Regions from separate parts of the Nocardia sp. CDC160 genome, predicted to be linked through region 2. Evidence: riboswitches for the same ligand, from Rfam matches in the RefSeq annotation. Region 2 holds a riboswitch; each other region holds the start of a gene.
What was found. A riboswitch is a leader RNA that binds a small molecule or an ion and turns the genes downstream of it on or off. The one in region 2 is predicted to bind S-adenosylmethionine.
Positions count from the first base shown of each region.

Region 1: it holds a riboswitch for S-adenosylmethionine, as region 2 does, so the genes downstream of both, VMT40_RS08565 (AfsA-related hotdog domain-containing protein) here and VMT40_RS34320 (ABC transporter substrate-binding protein) in region 2, are expected to answer to the same signal.
Region 3: it holds a riboswitch for S-adenosylmethionine, as region 2 does, so the genes downstream of both, VMT40_RS00960 (bifunctional o-acetylhomoserine/o-acetylserine sulfhydrylase) here and VMT40_RS34320 (ABC transporter substrate-binding protein) in region 2, are expected to answer to the same signal.

Region 1 is NZ_JAYKYT010000002.1:237,034-244,892, reverse strand. Features, by position in the region: gene VMT40_RS08600 (hypothetical protein) at 1-269, shown strand, start outside; gene VMT40_RS08595 (hypothetical protein) at 266-682, shown strand; gene VMT40_RS08590 (TetR/AcrR family transcriptional regulator) at 675-1,259, shown strand; gene VMT40_RS08585 (hypothetical protein) at 1,263-2,114, opposite strand; gene VMT40_RS08580 (hypothetical protein) at 2,424-2,915, shown strand; gene VMT40_RS08575 (FMN-dependent NADH-azoreductase) at 3,011-3,637, shown strand; gene VMT40_RS08570 (MFS transporter) at 3,615-5,240, shown strand; SAM riboswitch class IV at 5,342-5,452, shown strand; gene VMT40_RS08565 (AfsA-related hotdog domain-containing protein) at 5,466-6,254, shown strand; gene VMT40_RS08560 (HAD family hydrolase) at 6,251-6,976, shown strand; gene VMT40_RS08555 (hypothetical protein) at 6,970-7,812, shown strand; gene VMT40_RS08550 (DoxX family protein) at 7,844-7,859, opposite strand, start outside.
Region 2 is NZ_JAYKYT010000007.1:301,089-308,947, forward strand. Features, by position in the region: gene VMT40_RS34315 (ABC transporter permease) at 1-935, opposite strand, end outside; gene VMT40_RS34320 (ABC transporter substrate-binding protein) at 936-2,099, opposite strand; SAM riboswitch class IV at 2,171-2,287, opposite strand; gene VMT40_RS34325 (HAD family hydrolase) at 2,434-3,072, opposite strand; gene VMT40_RS34330 (MarR family winged helix-turn-helix transcriptional regulator) at 3,115-3,594, opposite strand; gene VMT40_RS34335 (SRPBCC family protein) at 3,587-4,021, opposite strand; gene fusA (elongation factor G) at 4,166-6,199, opposite strand; gene VMT40_RS34345 (YrdB family protein) at 6,498-6,845, opposite strand; gene VMT40_RS34350 (TerD family protein) at 6,987-7,859, opposite strand, start outside.
Region 3 is NZ_JAYKYT010000001.1:188,427-196,285, forward strand. Features, by position in the region: gene VMT40_RS00945 (DUF3017 domain-containing protein) at 79-324, shown strand; gene VMT40_RS00950 (hypothetical protein) at 389-550, opposite strand; gene metX (homoserine O-acetyltransferase MetX) at 730-1,893, opposite strand; gene VMT40_RS00960 (bifunctional o-acetylhomoserine/o-acetylserine sulfhydrylase) at 1,890-3,239, opposite strand; SAM riboswitch class IV at 3,336-3,446, opposite strand; gene VMT40_RS00965 (TetR/AcrR family transcriptional regulator) at 3,459-4,169, opposite strand; gene VMT40_RS00970 (MFS transporter) at 4,307-5,803, shown strand; gene VMT40_RS00975 (NADP-dependent isocitrate dehydrogenase) at 6,161-7,378, shown strand; gene sigJ (RNA polymerase sigma factor SigJ) at 7,541-7,859, opposite strand, start outside.

The DNA of each region.
Region 1 (7,859 bases), on a different contig from region 2:
CGGCACTGGCGGTCTACTACCGCCGACGCCTCGGCGGCGCGTTCCCGTTCGCGATGGCCGCGGCGGTGATCGGGCTCGCCGGTTCGGCGGTGGCCATGATCGCCGAGCGGACCCTGTTCCTGGGTGGGGACACCGAGGGCATGACCGAGCACATGGAAATCGGCGCCGCCCTGCGGAACCTTCTGCTCATTGGCGCGTGGGTCCTGCTGCTGGTCGCCATTGGTCGGCATCGCCGGGGTTCGGAGTCGGAAACGGCGGTGCGGCGATGAACGGCGCGACCCTGTTCGGCGCGAGCGAGATCGCCGTCGGCGTGCTCGCCGCCGTCACCGTGGTGTTCGGCTTCTCCCTGGCCCGCCGCCACCCCCTGGCCGGATGGTGCACCGTCGCAGGCGCTTTCGCCTGGGTGCTCGCCGAGGCCGTGCACTGGGCCCAAACCGACCTGATCATGCCCGGTCTCGAGGGTCACGAACACAAGTCGGCCCGCTTCATTGTCGGCATGCTCGGCGAGGGCGTGTATTTCGGCATCGGTGGGCTGGGCATACTGTTGCTGTTCTTCGCCGCCGTGGCCGATCGCGCCCCGCGCTCCGATCAGCGCCCCGAACCGGCCGCGCTGGCGGGCAAGCTGATCGGCCAGGCGTGGCGCTACTACTCCACCCGCGAGCAGAGAGGACGTCGTGGCTGACCGCCGCCCCGTCGAAACCACCGACCGGCGTTACCAACTGCTGGAACGGCTCGCCGATGCCATTGCCGAGACCGGCATCGAGGGCGTCAGCATTCGCGATCTGGCCGCCCGCGCCGGAGTCTCCATCGGCACGGTGCAATACAACTTCTCGACCAAGACCGAGCTGCTGCTGGCCGCCTGGCACCACGTGCGACACCAGGCGGCCCTCCGGTTCACCCGCTCGGACCTCGCCGCGCTCCCGCCGAACGAACAACTGCTCAGCCTGACCGAGCTGCTGCTCCCGCCCACCGCCGAGGACCGGCTGGCACGGGTCTGGCTGGCCCTGGTGGCGCGCGCGGCCCACGATCCCCAGATCGCGGCACTGCATCGCGAGCAGTGGCGCGAAACCGAGGACCTGCTGGCGCGGGTGCTGACCCACGCCGCGCCCGCCCGGGAGGACGAATCCCGGGACACCGCAACCGAATTGCTGGCGCTGCTGGACGGGCTGGCGATCTCGGTGATCACCGAACCGGATCGGGTATCGCCGGAACGTGCCCGCCGCATCGCCCGCAATCGGGTGCGGCAGTGGATCGGGTGAGAGTTACTTCAGGACGGCGTGCAGCAGCTGCACCCCGGCGGTGAGGGCCGCGCCCGCCACCGACCAGCTGGTGCCCGCGGGTTGGGTCGAGAGGACGACCACCGCATAGCGATACGGCTGATCCGGCGACGGACTCACCAACCCCGTGGTGTCCAGGGTGATCGAGGAGTCCAGATCCATCCACCCCTGCTTCACCGCCCAACTCGCACTGGTCAACGCGTCGGGAATGCCGAAGTACTGATTCGTCCCGTCGGCGGCGGTCTCGGCCGCGTCGTGCAGCGCACCCAGGATGAGATCTCGCGCCGAGGCCGGGGCCGCGGTGGTGATGTAGTGGAAGATCGACACGACATCCCGTGGCGTGGTGAGGGTTTCACCCCATTGCGCGGTGTCCTCGGGCGCGGTGGTGGCGGTCAGGCCGATGGTGCTCACCATGCGGTCGATGATGGCGTCATTGCCGCCGTTGTCCCACAGCGCGTCCGCGATATCGTCGTCGCTGGTCGAGAGCATCTGGCTCACCCGGTCGGCGGTATCCGAATCCGGTTGCCAGTCCTGGCTTTTCAGCGTGTCCAGCGCGATGAGCAGCTTCACCACCGAGGCCGTGTAGAACTGCTGATCGGCGTTGAGGCTGGCGACGGGGGTGCCGGTGGTGGTGTCCACCACGTCGATGCCGACGCTGGTGCCGGGGGAGGCGGCCTGAATGGCGGCCTGCATCTGCTGGGCGATGGCCGTGACCGAGATGGGATGCGGGGCAATCGCCGTGGTGCCGGGCGGCGTGGTCTCCGGGACCTGATCGAATCCGATCTGATCGCGAGAGGTGGCGAGGGCACGCGGGGCGAGCGATGCCAAGGAGATCACGGCGACGAAACTGCCGGCCGCGATCCAAGTCCACCGCGCGTGCGGTGAGCGGGCCTGAATCGGGGTCATAGCTAATTAGATCGACACGAAGCTCGAGACATTTCCAGTCGAATGCTGTCAATTTCCTGTTAACTACGGATCGATCCGGTCTCGGTTCGGAGTCGGTTCTGACCAGCTATTTTGTCGCGAACTAAGATCACTGGTGGGTCGGGATTCTTCCCGGTGGAGACAGTGATGGGTACTAGCGGTGAAAGACTCCGAAAAGCCCTCGTAAATAGCCTCGCCCCCGTTGCTTTCGGGGTGCTGGTCATGGTCGTCCCGGTGGCCGCCCACGCCGACGCGGACAATGGCAACGGATGTGTTCTGTTCTCCGACAACACATCAGCAACTGTGGACTCATTGCGCTTCAGATGCGCACCTTCGCAACTGGAGGACATCTACCGCAACGCCCCGCGCGGCGATGTCCCGATCGGCGCGAAGGACGGTTGGGTGGCCGCGCCGCGCGAGATGCAGTCCTGGGCCCCGCTCGTCTGGATCGGCAAGGACTTCTACACCGGCCCGTCCGGCGGCTACCTCCTCAACCGCCTCACGGCCGCCGGATTCGAAGCCTGGCCCGCCACCGTCTTCGCCGGACCCTCGATCGTGGACGGCGGCCCGGCCTGGATCCTCGACTACGCCCCCTCCCCGACCCCGTCGCTCTACGACGAAATCCGCGAGGTGACCCCGGGCGTCTGGTTCGGCTACTCGTGGAATCGCGAAGGGGGCGGCTACACCCAACAACTCAGCTTCATCCTGGCCTGAGGGATGACGGGCTTCGGATCAGTGCGCACGTAACCGTCGTGCCGGGTGGGCATCGATTGATAGACGTGGACATCGTTGTCTACGAAAGGGATTCGATGACCACCCTGTTGCATATCAATGCCTCGGCGCGCGGTGCGCACAGCCAGTCGCGGGCGTTGGCTCGGACATTCATCGATGGGCTCGTCGCGAAGGATCCGGGGCTGACGGTCGATACGATCGATTTGTTCGACGCCGAGTTGCCGGATTTCGGGACCCATGCGGCCGAGGCCAAGTTGGCGTTGTTCACCGGGCGGGATCAGACGCCCGAGCAGCTCGCGGCCTGGGAGCAGGCGCGGGTGGTGTTCGAGCGGTTCGCGGCGGCCGATCTGTACGTCATCAACCTGCCGATCTGGAATGCGGGCGTGCCGTACATCTTCAAGCAGTGGGTCGATATCGTGACCCAGCCGGGGTGGGCGTTCACCTTCGATCCGCAGAGCGGGTATTCGGGGCTGCTCACCGAGAAGCGGGCGGTCACGGTGTACACCAGTGGCGTGCATCAGCCGGGGGTGCCGGTGCAGTTCGGGTCCGACTTCGCGACGCCGTTCGTCGAAGACTGGCTGAACTTCGTGGGGATCAAGGACATTGCCGAGATCCGGTTCGCGCCAACGGTATTGACCGAGAACCCGGAGGCGGGCTTCGCCGCGGCCCAGGAGCGTGCGCGTGAGCTCGCCGCCGACTACTGAGCCGGGTGGGGCTACCGAGTCGGGCCGGGCTGCTGAGCCGGGATGGGCTACCGAGCCGGGATGGGCACCGACCGGGCGGACCGTCGCGGCGGTCTGCGCGGTCGGCATTCTGGTGGTGGGCCAGCTCTACGTGGTGCTGCCGGTACTGAATCGGCTTGCGGCGGACTGGGATACGTCCAAGTCGGCGGCCACCTGGACCACCACCGCCTTCGGGCTGGCCTACGGGGCGGGCTTCCTGGTGACCGGCCCGCTGTCGGACCGCTGGGGACGACGGCCGGTCATCGTCGGCGGCTTGCTCGCCACCGTGCTGAGCTCCCTCCTGGTGGCGGTCGCACCCGGACTCGCCACCGGACTCTCCGCGCGAATCCTCCAGGGCCTCACCGCCTCCTTCTTCGCCCCCGCCGCCTTCGCCTACCTCGCCGAACGCATCGCCCCCGCCCGCAGAATCTTCGCCCTCACCTGCCTAACCAGCTCCTTCCTAGGAGCAGGCGTGGTAGCCCAGGTCCTGGCCCAGCTGATCGGCAACACCTGGGGCTGGCACGCCATCTTCATCGCCGGTGCGATCGTCTTCGCGCTATCGGCGGCGCTACTGCGCCTGGTTCTCCAGCCGCCCACCTCGGCGGCGGTTGTAGCCCAGGCACCTGGCACTGAAGCCGCGCTGACCGAGGCGCTGACCCAGGCCGAGGGTGCAAAGGGCGAGGCGGAAGGCGTAGGGACTGAGGCCGGGGGTGCGAGGGCTGAGGCCAGGGGCGCGCGAGCCCGCATCGGAATCGCCGACATCGCGCGAAAGGCTGTTCTGCCGTTCGTGACTCTGCTCAGACAGGGCCGACTCGCCCTGCTGTACCTGAGCTGCCTGGCGATCTTGGGCTCGTTCGTGGGCATCTACACCGGCATTCAGCTCTCACCGCCGGAGGGAGTCGGATCCGGCAACGCGGCCCTACTCGCCCTGCGGGCCAGCGCGATTCCCGCCATGGTGGCGGTACCACTGCTCGCCGGAAGACTCGGCGTGATCGCACCTGCCGCCCGGTTGATCACCGCCCTGGCGGCAGCTGCCGCAGCGGCGGCGATCACCGCGGTCCCACTGGGTGGCATATGGGTCGCGGTGTGGCTGTTCGTGTTCGTGACGGCCATCGCGGTCGCGGCACCGGCGGCGGTTCAGGCGATCGCGGCGCAGGCAGGCGAGGCGCGCGGCACCGCCACCGCGCTCTACACCTTCGCCCTGTTCGTCGGGGCCAGCGCGGGACCACAACTCGCCAATCTGGTTTCGCGCCACGGCTATTCAACCGTCGCGCTGACCATCGCGGCGCTGGCGGCTTCGGGGGCGGCACTGGCCGTCGCCTCGACGCGAGTCGCTGCGGGGACAGCGGCGACCCCGGTAGGCGGTTCGAGCGCCGATCCGGGGTCACATCCAGCGCCCGGGTTGGCGACGCAGCCGAACCCAACGTCGGAGTCGGAGTCGGAGTCGGGGGTAAGGCCAGGGGGAGTGTCCGAGTCCGAGATGACGCCAGGGGTAGCGCCGGAGGGTGTTTCGGCGTCGGAGCCGGTGTCGGGGCGTGAGCCCGAACCGAGTGGGGTTGGTGTGGGGGAAGCCGCCGCGGGATAGATCGGCGCGCGGGGGACAGCGTCGTCCTCCGTTCGCGGGTTTCAATCGGGGTGGTTGAAACTATGTATGAAATAGGTTGGGGGACATAGGGTTTCGGGGACGGTCATGAGTTCCAGTGGTAAGCCCCGGCTGGCTGGGCGGCAACCCTCCACGACGGCGGGGTGCTCCGGGTGACGACCGGGTGGTGGCGAGCGCCGCCATAAGCGTCTTGCTCTCGGAGGAAAAATGTCTGTAGCCCAGCTCGATTCGGTGTCCGTGCTCTCGGGGGAGGTGGCCGTCGGCGAGGTGCTGCTGGTGGCCGATCGCTTCCGCGGAATCGCCGAGGACGACCGGGCCTTCACGGTGTCGGGACTGGTCGCCGCCCTGCGCGGCGGCCGGTGGCGGGAGTCGGAGCGCGCGTTGACCGTTCATCTCGGGCAGGGGGTGACCCGCCACGACCTCGACTACCTCGAGCACGTGGCGCTGGTGCACGCCCCGGCCGGGCTGCACGTGCGCGGCGCGGTCGACGAACCGGCACCTCGCCACCAAGTGCACAAGTATCAGAACTCGAATGTGCTGCTGGCCAACCTGATTCGCGAATCGGAGACCGAGTTCCGCGCGGATCTGCGCATTCACGGCGACAACGAACTGCTGCTCGACCATCAGACCGGCGAACACGTGCAGGGCATCGTCATCGTCGAGGCGGTGCGCCAGCTGTTCCTGGGCGCGTTCGAGCTGGAGTACGGCCGCCGCTGGCCCGAACAGCACTTCTACATCGTCTGGAACAGCATCGAATTGGAGTTCAAGACCTTCCTGTTCCCGCTGCCCGCCACCCTGCACGCGGTGCTCACCCCGATCGCCATCGAGGATCCGGCCAAGCTGGAGTTCGCCATCGACGTCGACGTGCGCCAACTCGACCGCACCGTGGCCACCACCCGCATCACCTACGCGGCCCTGCCCAACGAGCGCATCTCGCAGATCGAACGCCACAAGGCCGCCAAGGCGATCGCCGCCTACCTGGGCGCGGTGGCATGAGCACGACACCGGGTGCGGCGTTCTTCGACGTCGACGAAACCCTCATCACCGTCAAGAGCATGTTCGCCTTCCAGCGCTTCTGGCTGGCCGAGAACGGCGACGACGGCAGCGAATACACGCGCCTCAGCGACGAGATCAAGCGGAAGGCCGCGTCCGGAACGCCCCGCGAGGAGGTGAACCGGCACTACTACCGCGCCTATCGCGGCGTGCGGGCCGACGCCTTGGCTGCCGCCGGACGCCGCTGGTTCGCTGAGTTCTCCGCGAGCGGTGCCGTCTACTACACCGACGCGGTGGAAGCGCTGCGCGCACACCGGAATTCGGGCGACACCACGGTCCTGCTGTCCGGCTCGTTCGCCGCGGCCATCGCCCCGGTCGCCGACGCGCTGGGTGCCGATCACATCATCGCCACCACCCCCGTGGTCGATGACCAAGGCGTGCTGACCGGTGAGGTCACCCAGCCCATGATCGGCACCGCCAAGGCGACCGCGGTCACCGACTTCCTGCGCGAGCACGGCATCGCGCACGAAAACAGCTACGGCTACGGCGATCACGCCAGCGACCTGCCGTTCCTGCGGGCCGTCGCACACCCCGGCTTCCGCGGCGACGACGCGGTGCTGTCGGCGCACGGCCACGGCTGGATCCACTTCTCCGACCGGGTCGGCGCGTCCGTCGACGATCCCGGCCGCCTTCTCTCCGATCAGGAAGCGCTCTCCGTATGGTGACCCGAAGCTATGAACTGACCCCGACCACCCAGGGGCCGCTGTACCCGCCGAGCGAAGTCCTCGACGCCGACGGCAATTTCATTGTCGTCGGCTTCCTGACCGAGCCCGACGCGGACGGGGGCGTCACCCGCCGCTGGGGCCGAGCCATCGTCGCCGCCGATACGCCGGTGCCGAAATTCGGTGAACTGGCCGCCTACACGATCGTGCGCGAACTGGCCGACGACCTGTCTGCGGAGGACGCCGCGAGCGTCCTGCACACCCTGCCGCTTCCCCTGCCCGCCAACAACTATCCGATGGTCTTCGCCCCCGACCAGCGTCCCGACGCCGACACGGTGACCCGGCCCAGCTACCCGTTCCACGAGACGCCGATCCCGGACTTCCGCCCGCAGGACGGCCGCAAGCTCACCGAGCCGGTGACCCTGGGCGAATGGCTCGAGGCGCGCGGCACCCTCGAGGTCACCGTCGATGACGAGGCGCGGTCCGCGGAATTCCGCTTCGAGTTCACCGGCCTCATCCCGGATTCGCTCTACACCGTGATGTCCTTGCGCGCCAAGGACTTGGACCCGGACGCTCCCACCCGCCCCGGCCCCCTGGGCGTCCCGAACGTTTTCATAACCGACGAGAGCGGAGCCGCCACCTACCGCGCGGTCCTGCCCAATCCGTTCCCGGACCCGGCGCTGCCCGGCGCGAACCGCATTATCAGCGTGGTCGTGCTGTGGCAGAGCTACCAGCAGAACTACGGTGGCGCGATAGGCCATTTCGGCTTGGGCGGTGATATTCACGCCCAGCTCAAACTGCCGACCCCGGTCTTCGACGAGTTCGTGACGCGGGACTGACACCCGACGGGAATCACCGACACCCGCGAGATCACCGCGCGGCGCGG
Region 2 (7,859 bases):
ATGAGCGCGTGCCACCAGCGCACCGGCCGCTCCCGGCCCGCGGCCAGGAAGGTGCCGGTCATCGGCTCGGATTCGATGGCGGGCGGGCGGGCCAGCAGGCCGCCGGGCCGCAGCACCAGGAAGATCACCAGGAGTCCGAAGGTGATCAGATCGCGGTAGCCGTCCCCGAACCAGTAGATGCCGAAGGCCTCCACCAGTCCCAGCACGAAGCCGCCGAGCACCGCGCCCGGAATCGAGCCCAGCCCGCCGATGGTGGCGGCCACGAAACCGGTCATGCCGACGATGCCGCCGCTGGTCGGTGAGATGTTCGAGTTGTAGAGGCCGACGAAAATGCCCGCCAGCCCGCCCAATCCGGACGCGATGGCGAAGGCCAGCGACTGCACCCGCCCCACGCCGATGCCCATTTGGGCGGCGGCATCGGGGTCCTGCGCGGTGGCGCGAATCGCCAGACCGTGACGGCTGTAGCGCAGGAAGGCCCACAGCCCCGCCATCACCGTGAGCGTGATGGCGAACATGACCACGTCGGAGGTGCCCAGTCGCACCCCGCCCACCCGAATATTGTTGGTGGACAACACCTGTGGAAACGGTCGGGTGTCCGGTCCGAACACCAGGGCGACCACGTTCTCGATGATCAGCCCCACCGCCACCGTGGCCAGCAGGGCCGCGATGGCCGGAGCCCGGCGCAGCGGCCGCACCGCCAGCACGTCGATGGCCACGCCGACCAGCGCCGTCACCGCCACCACCACCAGCAGCGCGGCCCACCACGGCACCCCGTGCTGGGCGATCAGCCACCAGCCCAGCACCGAGCCGAAGGCGAAGATCGCGCCGTGCGCGAAATTGATGACATTGCTGACCCCGAAGATCAGGGTGATGCCCACGGCAATGAGCGCATACGCATTGCCGTGGACCAGACCCGCGATGAGCGTGTCGAACATCTACTTGTTGCTTCCGACCGGCAGGAACTTGCCGTTCTGCAGGATCAGCTCGATCGGCTTCACCCCGCTCGGCCGCCGCGTCTGCTGGTCGAAGGCGAAGGTGCCCAGGCCGATTCCGTCGAAGTCCTTGATCTCGCGCAGGCCCTTCAGCACGCCGTCGCGGGTCGCGCCGCCGTATTTCGCCGCCTTCACCAGCACGTTCAGCGCGTCGTAGGCGTAGACGTTGAAGTCGCCGGGATCGGTATTGAACTTGGCCTTGAACTTGGTGACGAAGTTCTGGATCTTCGGGTTCGGGTCCGACGGGGTGAACACGCCGTTCACGATGTCGCCCTCGGCCGCCTTGCCCGCCAGATCGATGAACTGCGGGGTGTTCTGGCCGCCGAAGAACTGGCCGTTGAACCCGACATCACGCAGCTGCTTGGCCACCAGCGCGCCGTCCGGGCCGTAGCCCAGGTGCACGAACGCGTCCGGGTTGGCGTCGCGGCCCTTGATCAACACCGGGCGGAAGTCCTGCGAGTCCGGCAGAATCGAGGAGGAGTAGGCGATCTCGACACCCTTCTCCTTGGCGAACTGCTGGAAGTACTGGAAAGCCTGCTTGCCCCAGTCGGTTTCGAGGTAGACCACCGAAACCTTCTTGGCCTTGGACTTCACCCACTCGGCATTGCGCTCCTGGAACACGTCCAGGGTGATGGAGGGGCTCCACGAATAGTCGCCGCCCTTGGTGAAATCCACCGAGGAGTTGGTGAATCCGTACTGCACCAACTTGCCGCGGTTGTAGACCGGCGAGGCCGCGATGGAGGCGGGCGAGGAGAAGTCGCCCAGCTCGGCGATGATCGATTGGTCGCCAACGAATTTGGTGGCGATCGGCACCGTCTGCTTGGGATCGGACTGGGAGTCCTCCCATTTCAACGCGACCTTCTTGCCATTGATCCCGCCATTGGCATTGATCTCGTCCAGCGCCAGGTCGAAGCCCTGCTGCCAGAGCCGCCCGTACTCGGCCGAACCACCCGTCTTCGGACCGGAAACACCGAAATAGACGGTGTCCGACCCGCTTCCGGAGGAATCGTTGGAGCAGGCCGACGCCAGCCCCGCCACCAGGGCCGCAGCCGCAACACCCACCGCCACCCGGCCGACAACACGCTTCCGGGACCAGATCCTGCTCATTGTTACCTCTACACTCGCGCACCGACTCGCCAGCCGGGCATGGGGACACGACCGCGCTGCCACACGCGGTCGAATAGCGCTTGCGATACCCGCGACGGCATCGCCTGGTCGTCACCCGGGGCACCCCACCGCTACGCGAGGGTTGCCGATCAGCGAGCCGGGGCTCGAACATGCTGATACTCGTGACCGTGGGGCAAAGGTAGCCGCGGGCGGTCCCGCACCGACAGCATTCGAATCACCCTGATGCCAACGGCACCCGTCGAGCGGGCGGGCAAAGCCCTTGCCGGGCATGCGGTTACCCCGGCGTTGTCCCGCTGTGCCGAGGCTGCAATGGCTAGTGCGCGAGGTGGGCCGTGAGCCAGGCCGGGAATTCGGTGAGGTCGCCGAGCACCACATCGGCCCCGGCCGCCGAGAGTTCCTCGGCCGAGTACGGTCCGGTGGTCACCGCCACCGACACCGCGTCGGCCACCTTGGCCGCGCGCACATCGCCGAGATGGTCGCCGACGTAGATCGACGCGCCGCGCTCACGCAGCACCTCGCCCTTCTCCTCGGCCCACGCCCCGCCGACCAGTTCGTCCACGTTCAAGCCGAGGTGATCGAGGTGCAGTTGCGCGTGCGGCCCATTCTTGGCCGTGATCACCAGGACTCGTCCCCCGGCCGCGTGCACCGCCGCGAGCGCGTCGACCACACCGGGCAGATGCGCGGACGCCTCCACCGCCAAATCCGGATAGAACTCCCGATACATGGCCACGATCCCCGGCACCTCGTGCTCCGGAAACCACTGCGCGGCCTCGTGCGCGAGCGGCGGCCCGAGCCGCGAAACCACCAGCTCCGAATCGATCTCCACCCCGGTCTTCGCCGCCACCGCATCCCACACGGCGGCAATCCCCGGCCGCGAATCGATCAGCGTCATATCCAGGTCGAACCCGACAATGAGCCCGGTGTCCGCCGGAGTCGCATGATCGCTAGCCACGATCCGACCCTACGGTGTGCCTCGGTGCGCGTCGCAGTGCGGTCAATCGGGGAGACGGTGCGCGGCGATGGGTTTCAAGTGTTCGCGGAGGAAGTCGCCGTCGGGGCCGAAGATCTCGACGTCGGTGTCCACGGCGATCTGGACGGCCCGACTGACCAATTCCCGTCCGGCGGGGGTGAGTTCGATGCGCAGGGCGCGGGCGTCGGCGGGGTCGGCGCGGCGCGCCAGCAGGCCCCGGTCCTCCAGGCCGCGAATCACCTTGGAGGCCATCATGCGGTCCGAGCCGGACATGTCGGCGACCTGCTGTTGGGTGGGCAGGTCGTCCTGGCGGCTCAGCCAACCGGCCGAGGCCAGCAGGTTGAACTGGGTGGGGGTCAGCCCGAGCGGGCGCAGGTTGCGCTCCAGCCGCGTCCGCCACTCCAGTGCCGCGTGATGCAGCCAGAAGCCCGGACTCATGAGCGGACCCCGCGGGACGCCTCGTAGTTCTCGCGGCTCCCGCGGTTCGCCCGGCGATTCAGCCACGCCGCATTGCCTCCTGTTCCAGTGCCGCGAAGGTCAGCGGCATATCGGCCCGCATGGCCTTCTCCCAGATGAGCTTGAACAACGGCCCGAAGATCCCGTGGACCTCGACATTCTCCGCCACCTTCACCGTGCCGTCGCCGAGCGCCTCGTAGGTGCGGTGGCCGCGCAGTTTTCCGAACGGAATGCCCGCCTCGCTGGTCCACGAACGGCCCGGTTCCACCGCCACGATGGTAAACGGCCCGGCGGGCGCCCCCTTCGGCTTGACCCACCCCGTGGTTCCCGGCGCGAATTCGCCATCGATGCGGGACTTCTCCTCGTGCGGATCCCATTCGGACCAGCGGGCCACATCGGTGGCGACCGCCCAGATCTTGTCGACATCACCCTTGATCACGGCCGATTCGGTGAACGAGTACATCATCGCTGTCATCTCCTGAAGAGAGTTTCTGTTGTTGCGACAACAGTAACCGTAGTCGCGACAACAATCAACCCCTTCTCGTGAATTCGCCCGTGCGGGTGGGTCCGGTGGGGCGAGAGCGATCCCTCACCCCACCGAACCCGATCCGACCCGCCGCTACGGAGCGGGCGCGTAACCGAGCGGGCGCGTCGTGAACGTGCCGCGTCCCTGCGTCCGACCGCGCAAACGGGTTGCGTAGCCGAACAATTCGGCCAGCGGAACCGTGGCGGTGAGCACCACGGTGCCGGTGCGGGTCAGCGAACCCGTGACCCGGCCGCGCCGAGCCGCGAGATCACCCAGCACGGCGCCGACATGATCCTCGGGCACCGTGGCGGTCAGCTCCACCAGCGGCTCGAGCACCGCCATGGCGCTGGCGCGCAAGGCTTCCCGCATGCCGAGCCGTCCGGCGGTGCGGAAGGCCAGCTCCGACGAATCCTTCGAATGCGTCGCACCGTCGGTGAGGGTGACCCGCACGCCGGTGACCGGATGGCCCGCCAGCGGCCCCTCGGCCAGCGCGTCGCGACACCCGGCCTCCACCGCGCGCACGAACTCCGCGGGCACCCGGCCGCCGACCACCGTCGACTCGAACTCGAAACCGGTTGCCCCGGCATCGGATTCGCGCAACGGTTGAACATCGAGCACGATATGCGCCCACTGCCCGGCCCCGCCGTCCTGCTTGGCGTGCCGATACACCAGACCCCGCACGCCACGCACAACGGTCTCACGGTAGGCCACCTGCGGACGCCCGACCGACACGCTCAGCCCGCGCTCGCGGCGCAACTTCTCCACCACGACCTCGAGATGCAGTTCGCCCAGACCGGCCAGCAGCGTCTGCCCGGTCTCGGGATCGGTCCGCACCGACAGCGACGGGTCCTCCTCCGCCAGCCGGGCCAGCGCCACGGCCAACTTCTCGGTATCGGCGCTGGACTTGGCCTCGATCGCCACCGACATCACCGGTTCGGTCGGCGTCGGCGGTTCCAGCAGGACCGGCGCGTCCGGCGCGCACAGTGTCGCGCCGACGCGCACGGCCTTCGGCCCGACCAGGGCGACGATATCGCCCGCGACCGCGGCATCCACCTCCGCGTGACGGTCCGCCTGCACCCGCAGGATGCGCGCGATCCGCTCGCGACGGCCGCCGCTCGCGTCGAGCACGGTGTCGCCCTTGGTCAGGACGCCCGAGTAGACCCGCACGAACGTGAGCCGTCCGGTCGGCGTGGCGTGCACCTTGAACGCCAGTGCCGCAAGCGGTTCCGACGGATCCGCGGCACGGCCGTCGTCCCCGCTGACAATCGCGGGCCGGTCCAGCGGCGACGGCAGGTAGGCGACGACGGCGTCCAGCAGCGGCTCGACGCCGATATCGCGGTAGGCCGCGCCGCACAGCACCGGAACCACCTCGCCGGAGAGGGTGAGCTCGCGCAGCGCCGCGGTCAAGGTGTCGGCGGACAGCCCGGAGTGTTCGACGAACTCCTCTAGGGCCGCCGAATTCCGTTCCGCCACCGCCTCTTCCAGCTCCCGACGCGCACGCTCGACCTCGGCCGCGAGGTGGTCGGGCACCGGGCCTTCGACCACGCCGCCATCCCAGTGCAGCGCCCGCAGCCGCACCAGGTCGACCACGCCGGTGAAGGCGTCATCGGAGTACACCGGCAGCTGTACAAGCAGCGGAACCGGGTGCAGCCGTTCGCGAATCGAGGCGACGGCGGCCGTCAGATCGGCCCCGGCGCGATCCATCTTGTTGACGAACGCGATGCGCGGAACACCGTAGCGGTCGGCGCGCCGCCAGACGGATTCGCTCTGCGGCTCCACGCCCGCGACGGCGTCGAAAACGGCCACGGCACCGTCCAATACGCGCAGGGAGCGCTCGACCTCGGCGGAGAAGTCGACGTGCCCGGGGGTATCGATGACGGTCAGCCGGTGGCCGTTCCACGCGCAGCTCACGGCCGCCGCGAAAATGGTGATGCCCCGATCCCGTTCCTGTGGATCGAAATCGGTGACGGTGGTGCCGTCGTGCACCTCGCCGCGCTTGTGGGTGATACCGGTGAGAAACAGCATGCGTTCGGTCACCGTGGTCTTCCCGGCATCGACGTGCGCGAGAATTCCGAGATTGCGAACGATGGCAAGGTTGTGTCGAGAGACATTGGTACGCACGGTCATACGTCCTTCGTGCTGATCTTGAACAGAACAGCGCGATTCCCCGGGACGTCAGCGGTCCAGGGGTTGACTCAGTACCGGCCGCGCAACCGGCACCGAGCGGGCGAAGACACCAGGATCACCTCGAAGCGCGGACGGGCGACGACGGTGGTGCGATGGGTGCGCATGACCGGCCCTTCCTGCTCGAGTGAGAGTTGCTGCGGGACTCCCCGTCCCGCCGAGTGAACGTAACAGTGCAACGCTGTAGGTGTCGCGCGAATTTCCGGGCCGCCGAGTGAATGTCCCTGCGGCCCAGGGGTGCTCACATCGACAGATGCCCGAAATGGATCACGGCGAGGTTGGCCACCACCAGCACCGGAAAGGCGACCGCGGTCGCGCGGTGCCCGAGCTGCCACAGCGCGGCGGACGCCCCGCCGAACACCGCGATCTTGGTGGCCACCGCCGCGACGGGGATGGAGTAGCTCGCCTGCGGTGCGGCGAACAGGCCCCAGAGCACCACGGCCGCCACCGCCATGCCGATACCCAGCAGGATCTTCGCCACCCGTCCGCGGCCGGTGCGGAAACCCCAGTAGGCCAGCGCTCCGACGGCCACGAGTTCGAAGACGAAGGCGAGGGTGAGGTTGGTGGCCGTCCAGACGGTGGCGAGCATAATTCGATTCTCACCGAATCACTGCACCGAGTCAAGAGCAGTGCTCTCGCTGGGCGGTGAGGAGAGCGGAAGCACTGGATATCTACCCAAAAGAATTAGAAGGAAGCGCCTCCATGGCCTCACCGCGCATCACGGTAGCAGTCACTCCGGGATCAGGTCACCCAGGTTTTCGGGGGTGAACATCCGCGATCCCTCGGGCAGGCGCTCCGGCCGCTCCATGCCGATGAATGTCACCGGCTCCTCGAAAGTCTGTCCGTCCCAGAGAGTTACGTCGTCGGCCAGCAGACCAGCGAGGTAACCGACCGTCAGATACCGGCGGTCGACCACCGCCCGGGCCAGCGCGGTCGCCGAAACCCGGTTGTTCTCCACGGCATTGAACTCCGGCTCGCCCGCGAGGTTCAGGTGCAACCACTTCACCAGCCACTCACCCGACGGCGCGCGGAAGAAGACCAGCGGCAGCGCGACCCGACCCGGGCCGCGCAGCTCCGACTTCATGCGCACCGTGCGCGGTTCGTAGGGCAGACCCCGCTGGTCGCCGTCGCGCAGCATGAAACCGAAGAACGACTCGGCGACCTCGTCGAACCCCTCACCGGCGAACACATTCACCTGCGGCACGATGGCATGCGCCTCGACCTTCGACAGATCCAATTCGATGAACTCCGAGGCACCTTCGGGAGCCTCGGTGATGTCGCCCGAATGCACGCCACCCACCGCCGTCAGGCTCGTGTAGGACAGCCAGTCGACGAGTTCGTAATCCTGGTCCAGCAGGAGCGCGGAGAGATCGAAGTCGGTGCGCTCGGCCAGCTGCCGCCAGTAGACGAAGAACCGGAGCCGCTCACCGCGCACCGGCGAGACGGAACCGCGCGGCAGTACGCCGAGGCCGCCCGGGATTGCCTTGCCGCTCAGGGGAAGTGCGAGATCGAAGACGTCCGGATCGATCACCAGGCGGGCCGGAGACGGCAGGCGACGCCGCAGCTCCGCATCCAGTACGCGGCGCAGACGGGCGAGAATGTC
Region 3 (7,859 bases), on a different contig from region 2:
CGGGCGGTGAATTCAGCCCATGCCGCAGGAGAGAGTCGCAGCAGTCGTTTCGGGGGGTTTCTTCGGGAGAATCTGCCGATGCTGCTGGTGGCGGGGGTGCTTGTGGTGGCGGTGGTGTTTCTCGCCTGGGATCGGTGGCGGCGGGGGACGTTCTTCTTCGGGGGGGCGGCGCTGTTGGGGGCGGCGTTGCGGCTGATTCTGCCGACCGAGCGGGCGGGGCTGCTCGCGGTGCGCAGCAAGGGGTTCGATGTCGCGTGGCTGACGGTGCTGGGCGGCGCGATCATCGTGCTGGCCGCGACCATCAGTAGCCTCGGCGTCACGTAGGAACGCGCCGAGGTCGGGGCCGCGACCGGGGTCGCGGCGCTGAGATCTGATCGGGGGCTGTCTGTTAAACCGAGGTGATGCGGCGGCCGAGTTCCCGGCGTAATACTTCCTGGTCGGGAAGTCGGTGTAGGACGCGGAGTATGGCCGGGCGGAGTTCACGCTGCTCGTCCTCGGAGAGCAGATCGACGAGATCGCGGAGATCCATGTCATCGAATGCGGCGGTCATAGCTGAATAGATTACGACCGCCGGGCCCGAAGCACACGTATTCGAAGCGAGCGGTTACCGATGTGTCATATGCGCGAAACCGGAAGCGCGTCAGGACAATTCGCGCGAAACAGCCACGATACGCGCGGTAACGCGCGGCCGTTGCGGCAGCGGAAATGCAGCGGAAATGCAGCGGTTGTTCAGCGATCGGACTCGCGTTGGGCGCGGGCCAGATCCATCGTCTCGAGCACCAGCTTGCCGACCGCCTCGAACTCGGTCAGAAAGCCGTCGTGGCCGTCCTTGGAGTGGATGACCTCGAGTCCCTTGGAGCCGGGCAGCAGATCGGCCAGCTCCTGCTGCGTGCGCAGCGGGTAGAGCCGATCGGAGTCGACCCCGCCGACCACGCACGGCACCGGCGTCGACGCCAGCGCCGCCTCGACGCCGCCGCGCCCGCGGCCCACGTCGTGGCGGTTCATGGCCTCGCTGAGCAGCACGTAGGTGGCCGGGTCGAAGCGCGAGATCAGCTTGTCCGCCTGGTATTCCAGGTAGCTCTGCACCGCGTAGCGCCCACCCGCCCGGGGGTCCTCGTTGCCCTGGGCGTGATTCTCGAACCGATGGTCCAGTTCGAACTCGGTGCGATAGGTCAGGTGCGCGATGCGCCGGGCTATACCCATCCCGGTCATGGGCGCGCGCCCGGTGCCGTGATAGTTGCCGCCCTGCCAGTTCGGATCGGCCTTGATGGCGGCCTGCTGGGTGGTCTGGGTGCCGATCTGGTCGGCGGTGGCGCGCGCGCCGACCGCCAACACCAGCGCCGCGCCGACCCGCTGGGGGCTGCCGACCATCCACTCCAGCACCCGCATACCGCCCATGGAGCCGCCGAGCACGGCCGCCAGCCGCTCGATGCCGAGCAGATCGAACAGCTTGGCCTCCGCGGTCACCTGATCGCGAATCGAGATCTCGGGAAACCGTGCGCCCCAAGGCTTTCCGTCCGGGGCCAGCGAGGCCGGGCCGGTGCTGCCCTTACAGCCGCCCAGCACATTGGTGGCGATGACACACCATTCGCGGGTGTCCACCGGCGCACCCGGCCCGACAATGCCGTCCCACCAACCGGGCTGGCTGTGGTGCACATCGGCGGGGCCGACCACATGCGAGTCACCGGTCAGCGCGTGCTCGACGAGCACCACGTTGTCCGCGTTCTCGGAAAGTTCGCCCCACCGTTGCACGGCCAGCGTCACATCGGGGATGACAGCTCCGGACTCGAGCTCCACATCCCCGATGGCAATGCTCGCGAGCGTCCCGTCCGGCGGCGGCAGCAACAGCTCGGCCGCGTGACGGGACGTCCTCGATTCGATGTTCACGGTCAACTTGCCGCCGCCGTCAGTCCGGCGCGCAAATCCGCCAGGATGTCGCCGATGCCCTCGATACCCACGGCCAAACGCACCAGACCAGGCGTGACACCGGAAGCCAACTGCTCCTCGGGGGTCAGCTGGGAGTGCGTGGTGGAGGCCGGATGGATGACGAGCGAGCGCACATCCCCGATGTTAGCGACATGGCTGTGCAGCACCAGCGCCTCCACGAACTTCTTCCCGGCGTCCACGCCACCGGCCAGTTCGAAGGACACGATGGCACCGACACCCTTGGGTGCCAGCTGTTTGCCACGCTCGAACCAGGGTGAGTCGGGAAGGCCCGCGTAGTACACCTTCTCGACGCCCGGCTGCCCGACGAGGAACTCCGCCACCGCCTGCGCGTTGGCCACGTGCCGCTCGACGCGCAGGCTCAACGTCTCGATGCCCTGCGCGATGAGGAAGGCATTGAACGGCGAGACCGCCGCGCCCAGATCGCGCAGCAACTGCACGCGCGCCTTGAGCGCGTAGGCGGGCGCGCCGAGATCGGCGAAGACCGCGCCGTGGTAGCTCGGATCGGGGGTGGTGAAGCCCGGGAATCGGGACTCGCCCGCTTCGTTCTTCACGGTCCAATCGAAGGTGCCGCCGTCCACGATCACACCGGCGACCGCCGCACCGTGCCCGCCCAAATACTTGGTGGCCGAATGCACGACGATGTCCGCGCCCAGCCGCAGCGGCTGGATCAGATACGGGGTGGCGACGGTGTTGTCCACGATGAGCGGCACACCCGCCGCGTGCGCGACCTCGGCGATCCCCGGAATGTCCAGGATCGAGCTGGACGGATTGGCGACGGTCTCACCGTAGAACGCCTTGGTGTTCGGCCGCACGGCCGCGCGCCACTGCTCGAGATCGTCGGGATCGGAGACGAAGCTGACCTCGATGCCCAGCTTGGGCAGCGAGTAGTGCAGCAGGTTGTAGGTGCCGCCGTAGAGGTGCGGGCTGGCCACGATGTGGTCGCCCGCCTCGGCCAGATTCAGGATCGCGTAGGTCTCCGCCGCCTGCCCGGAGGCCAGCAGCAATGCCGCGACACCGCCCTCGAGGGCGGCGATGCGCTGTTCCACCGCGTCCTGGGTGGGGTTCATGATGCGGGTGTAGATATTGCCCGGCTCGGCGAGACCGAACAGCGCGGCGGCGTGATCGGTGTCCCGGAAGGCGTAGGACGTGGTCTGGTAGATGGGCAGGGCGCGGGCTCCGGTGGCCGCATCGGGGGCCTGCCCGGCGTGAATCTGCTTGGTCTCGAAAGACCAGTTGGCCGGGTCGAGGGTGCCGTCGGCCCCAACGGCCGCGGGCGCGGTCGAGTCACTCATGTGTTCTGCTCCAAAAACAAGGTCGCCGAATGGCGGAATTTTGACGTTATCGAGAAGCGAATGGGCTTCGACAACAACACATTTCGGTAGACCTCCTAGTTGCGCTTGCGTTCGTCCTTCGAACGCCCGGTCCTCACCCGGAGCACCCCACCGCAGCTGGAGGGTTGCCGATCAGCGAGCCGGGGCTTGGCGCTGATGCTCTTGACCTGTTGCGAGATTCTAGCGGGCGGAGGCCGCCGTCTCGGAAGTGGGGCTCGCCACAGTCGGCGCCGCGCAGGTCCGCACGAATTCGTGATAGGCCGCGACCACGGCGTCGGCCATGCCACGGGGCGAGGTGAGGACCTGGTCCAGGGTGGAGCCGGATTCGACCTCGCATTCGGTGCCCGCGCGCATGATGGCGTGAAAAGTGCCGAGCAGCAGCCGAACCCGCACGTCGTTGACGGTGGTGCCGAGTCGCTCGGCCAGCACCGCGGCGGTCTGCTCGGTCTTGTTCTCGGCCGCCGCGAGGCTGCAGGCCCGCACCGGGGCCGAGGCGGCGATGATGCGCTGCATCTGCTGGAACCAGCGGAAGGGCAGCGGCTCGTCGCGGTCGACGACCCGATCCACGATGGCGAGGAAGCTGTCCAGTAGCGCCTGCATTTCGTTGCCGGTGTGTGGCTGCTCGCGCAGGGCCTCCGCATGCGCTCGCGCCCAGTCGGTGATGGGCGCGATGACGATGTCTTCCTTGCTCTCGAAGTACCGGTTCACGGTGCGCGGCGAAACGTCGGCGGTGTCGGCGATCTGCTCCACGGTGGTGGCGTCGAATCCCTGCTCATCGCACAGTCGCAGCGCGACGTCGATGATGCGCGCGCGGGTCTGTTCCTTCTTGCGTTCTCGCAGGCTGGGGCGATGACGCGAGATCACACCGGTGTGACTTGACAAATCCGACATGACTCCAGTCTAAGGGCTAAACGGTTCCATCTGTCCCATTATGACAACTGTCGCACTACGCCAAATTTCTCTTGACGCCAATTGTCGTCATGGGCCACTATGGTGAAAGCTGCCTTCGAACCCCAGAGGAGAGGCTCATGACCGTAGCGACGGACGCTCTCGGCACCGACGAAATATCAAGTCCCGCAAAAGACTCCAGGCGCTGGTGGGCGCTCGCCGTGATCGCGATGGCGCAGCTCATGGTGGTCCTGGACGCCACGATCGTCACCATTGCCATGCCCTTCGCGCAGCAGGATCTGCACATCAGCGATGGCGACAAGCAGTGGATCTTCACCGCCTACACCCTGATTTTCGGCGGCCTGCTGCTGCTCGGCGGCCGCCTCGCCGACTACCTGGGCCGCCGCCGCATCCTCATGGTCGGCCTCATCGGCTTCGCCGCGGCCTCGGCGCTGGCAGGTCTCGCCCAGAACCAGGCCGAACTCTTCGCGGGCCGCGCACTACAGGGCGCGTTCGGCGCGCTGCTGGCCCCGGCCGCCCTGTCGCTGGTGTCGGTGACCTTCACCGAGGCCAAGGAGCGCGCTCGCGCGTTCGGTGTGTTCGCGGGTGTGTCCGCGGCGGGCGCGGCGCTGGGCCTGATCGCCGGTGGCGCGCTCGTCGAGTACGCGAACTGGCGCTGGTCGCTGCTGGTGAACACCCCGGTCGCGCTGCTGGCGCTGGTCGGCGCGTTCGCCTTCGTGATCAAGGATGTGCCCGCGCCCCGCACCGGCGGGTACGACCTGCCGGGCGCGGTCACCGTCACCCTCGGCCTGATCTCCATCGTCTACGGTTTCAGCCGCGCCGCCTCCGACGGCTGGACGGCCTCGCTCACGCTGGCCCTGTTCATCGCGGGCGTGGCCCTGCTGGCGGCCTTCGTGGCCATCGAACGACGGACCTCGAATCCGCTGCTGCCGCTGCGTATTCCGGGTGAGATCAACCGCGGCGGGTCGTATCTGATCGCGCTGTTGGTGCCCATCGCGATGTTCGCCATGTTCTTGAACCTGAGCTTCTACCTGCAGATCGTGGAGCACTATTCGGCGCTGAAGACGGGTGTGGCGTTCCTGCCCTTCCCGGCCGGGATCGTGGTGTCGGCGGGCATCGCCTCGGCGGTACTGCCCAAGATCGGCCCGCGGCCGCTGATGCTGGCGGGTTCGGTGCTCGGCGCGGCGGGTCTGCTGTGGTTGTCGCGGCTCGAGTTCGGCGACAGCTACGCCAGCGCCCTGCTGCCCGCCATGATCCTGATCGCGCTCGGCATGGGCTTCCTGTTCGTGTCCATGCAGACCACGGCACTGCATCAGGTCGAGGCGGAGGACTCGGGTGTGGCCAGCGCCCTGCTCAATGCCGCGCAGCAGGTCGGCGGGTCGATCGGCACGGCTCTGCTGACGACCATTTCGGTGCAGGTGGCCGAGCGGTATGTGCGCAATAACGCGACCATCGACCATGTGATGGAACGGGCCTCGATCCACTCCTATGACATCGCATTCCTGATCGGCGCGGGCTTCTTCCTGCTCTGCATTCCGATCGCGGCGTTCATGATCCGGGACAAGCCGGAGAATCTGCTCGAAGGCGATGAGCACGCGGTGCACGTGGCCGTCTGAGCACGCCGTACACGTGGGCGTCTGAGCAGCGGGAAAATATATCCGTGGGCGATGGCAACGGGCTTGCCATCGCCCGCGGCTTTTTCGCATGCTGGGAAGTGCGGAAAGTCACCCGAAAAGCTACTTATCGGTAACCGCACTGAATTCCCGCACAGCGGGGGCCGCCCGCGCGGTGAGATCGATAGCAGCAGTACGCTTGTCTTGCTTGACGCCACAGCGTGCGTGGACCTGGCACCACAGGCCCCGTGCCGAGCGCCATGCGTATACGTTGTCTGTTGAACAGCTGGGGTCCGCTACAAGCGGTGCTCACCGGCCGTGCAATGGGAGCACCACCTTCCTAGGAGGACACGAAGATCCATGTCCAAGATCAAGGTTGAAGGCACCGTCGTCGAGCTCGACGGCGACGAGATGACCCGGATCATCTGGCAGTTCATCAAGGACAAGCTGATCAATCCGTATCTCGATGTGAACCTCGAGTACTACGACCTCGGCATCGAATACCGGGACAAGACCGATGATCAGGTCACCATCGACGCCGCCAACGCCATCAAGAAGCACGGCGTGGGCGTGAAGTGCGCGACGATCACCCCCGATGAGGCCCGCGTCAAGGAATTCGGGCTGAAGAAGATGTGGCGGTCGCCGAACGGCACCATCCGCAACATCCTCGGTGGCACCATCTTCCGCGCGCCGATCATCATCTCGAATGTTCCGCGTCTGGTTCCGGGCTGGACCAAGCCGATCATCATCGGCCGCCACGCCTTCGGCGACCAGTACCGCGCCACCGATTTCAAGGTGCACCAGGCGGGCACCGTCACCCTGACCTTCACCCCGGAGGACGGCTCCGAGCCGATCGTCCAGGAAGTCGTGAAGATGCCCGAAGAGGGCGGCGTGATCATGGGCATGTACAACTTCCAGGAGTCCATCCGGGACTTCGCGCGGGCCTCGCTGAACTACGGCCTGCAGCAGAACTACCCGGTGTACATGTCGACGAAGAACACCATCCTCAAGGCCTACGACGGCATGTTCAAGGACACCTTCCAGGAGGTGTACGAGACCGAGTTCAAGGACGAGTTCGACGCGGCCGGTCTGACCTACGAGCACCGCCTCATCGACGACATGGTCGCCTCCGCGCTCAAGTGGGAGGGCGGCTACGTCTGGGCCTGCAAGAACTACGACGGCGACGTGCAGTCCGACACCGTGGCGCAGGGCTTCGGCTCGCTGGGTCTGATGACCTCCGTGCTGCTGACCCCGGACGGCCGCACCTGTGAGGCCGAGGCGGCGCACGGCACCGTGACCCGCCACTACCGCCAGCACCAGCAGGGCAAGCCGACTTCCACCAACCCGATCGCCTCGATCTTCGCGTGGACGCGTGGCCTGGCCCACCGCGGCAAGCTGGACAACACCCCCGAGGTGATCGGCTTCGCCCAGACCCTCGAGGACGTCGTCATCAAGACGGTCGAGTCCGGCCAGATGACGAAGGACCTCGCGCTGCTGGTCGGCGGCGACCAGGGCTACCTGACCACCGAGGAGTTCCTCGGCGTGCTGGACGCCAACCTGGCGCGCGAACTGCGCTAGAAACCATTCCCACCGCACCACCCGGGCACCTGCCCCCACCAAATCCGGTGGGCGAGCGGGTGCCCGAACTGTTTTCCAGCCCACCGGCACTCCACGAGCATGCAATTCAGCAGGACCCTTCTCGACGTTTGCCTGCTGAATTGCATGCTCGTCGATTTCCTGTCAGGGGATGTGGGTTAGCTTGGCGGGGTTGAGGATTAGGTGGATGGCTTGGATTCTGTTGTCGGCGTTGAGGTCCAGGGATAGGACTGCCCAGGTCGAGTCCGCCGTCTGGAGGATTGCGCTTGGGGTGCCGTTTATTTCGGCGAAGCGGGGGGTGAGGGTGGGGGACCAGGCCCAGGTAATCGAGCAGAGGTAGCCGGATACCGTCGTGAGGCCGTGCAGGGGTTCTCTCGGGGTTTCGGAGGTGCCGTTGGCGTCGGCTCGGAAAATCACGTCGGGGGCGAGGAGTTGGGTGAGGAGGGTGAGGTCGCCATTCGTC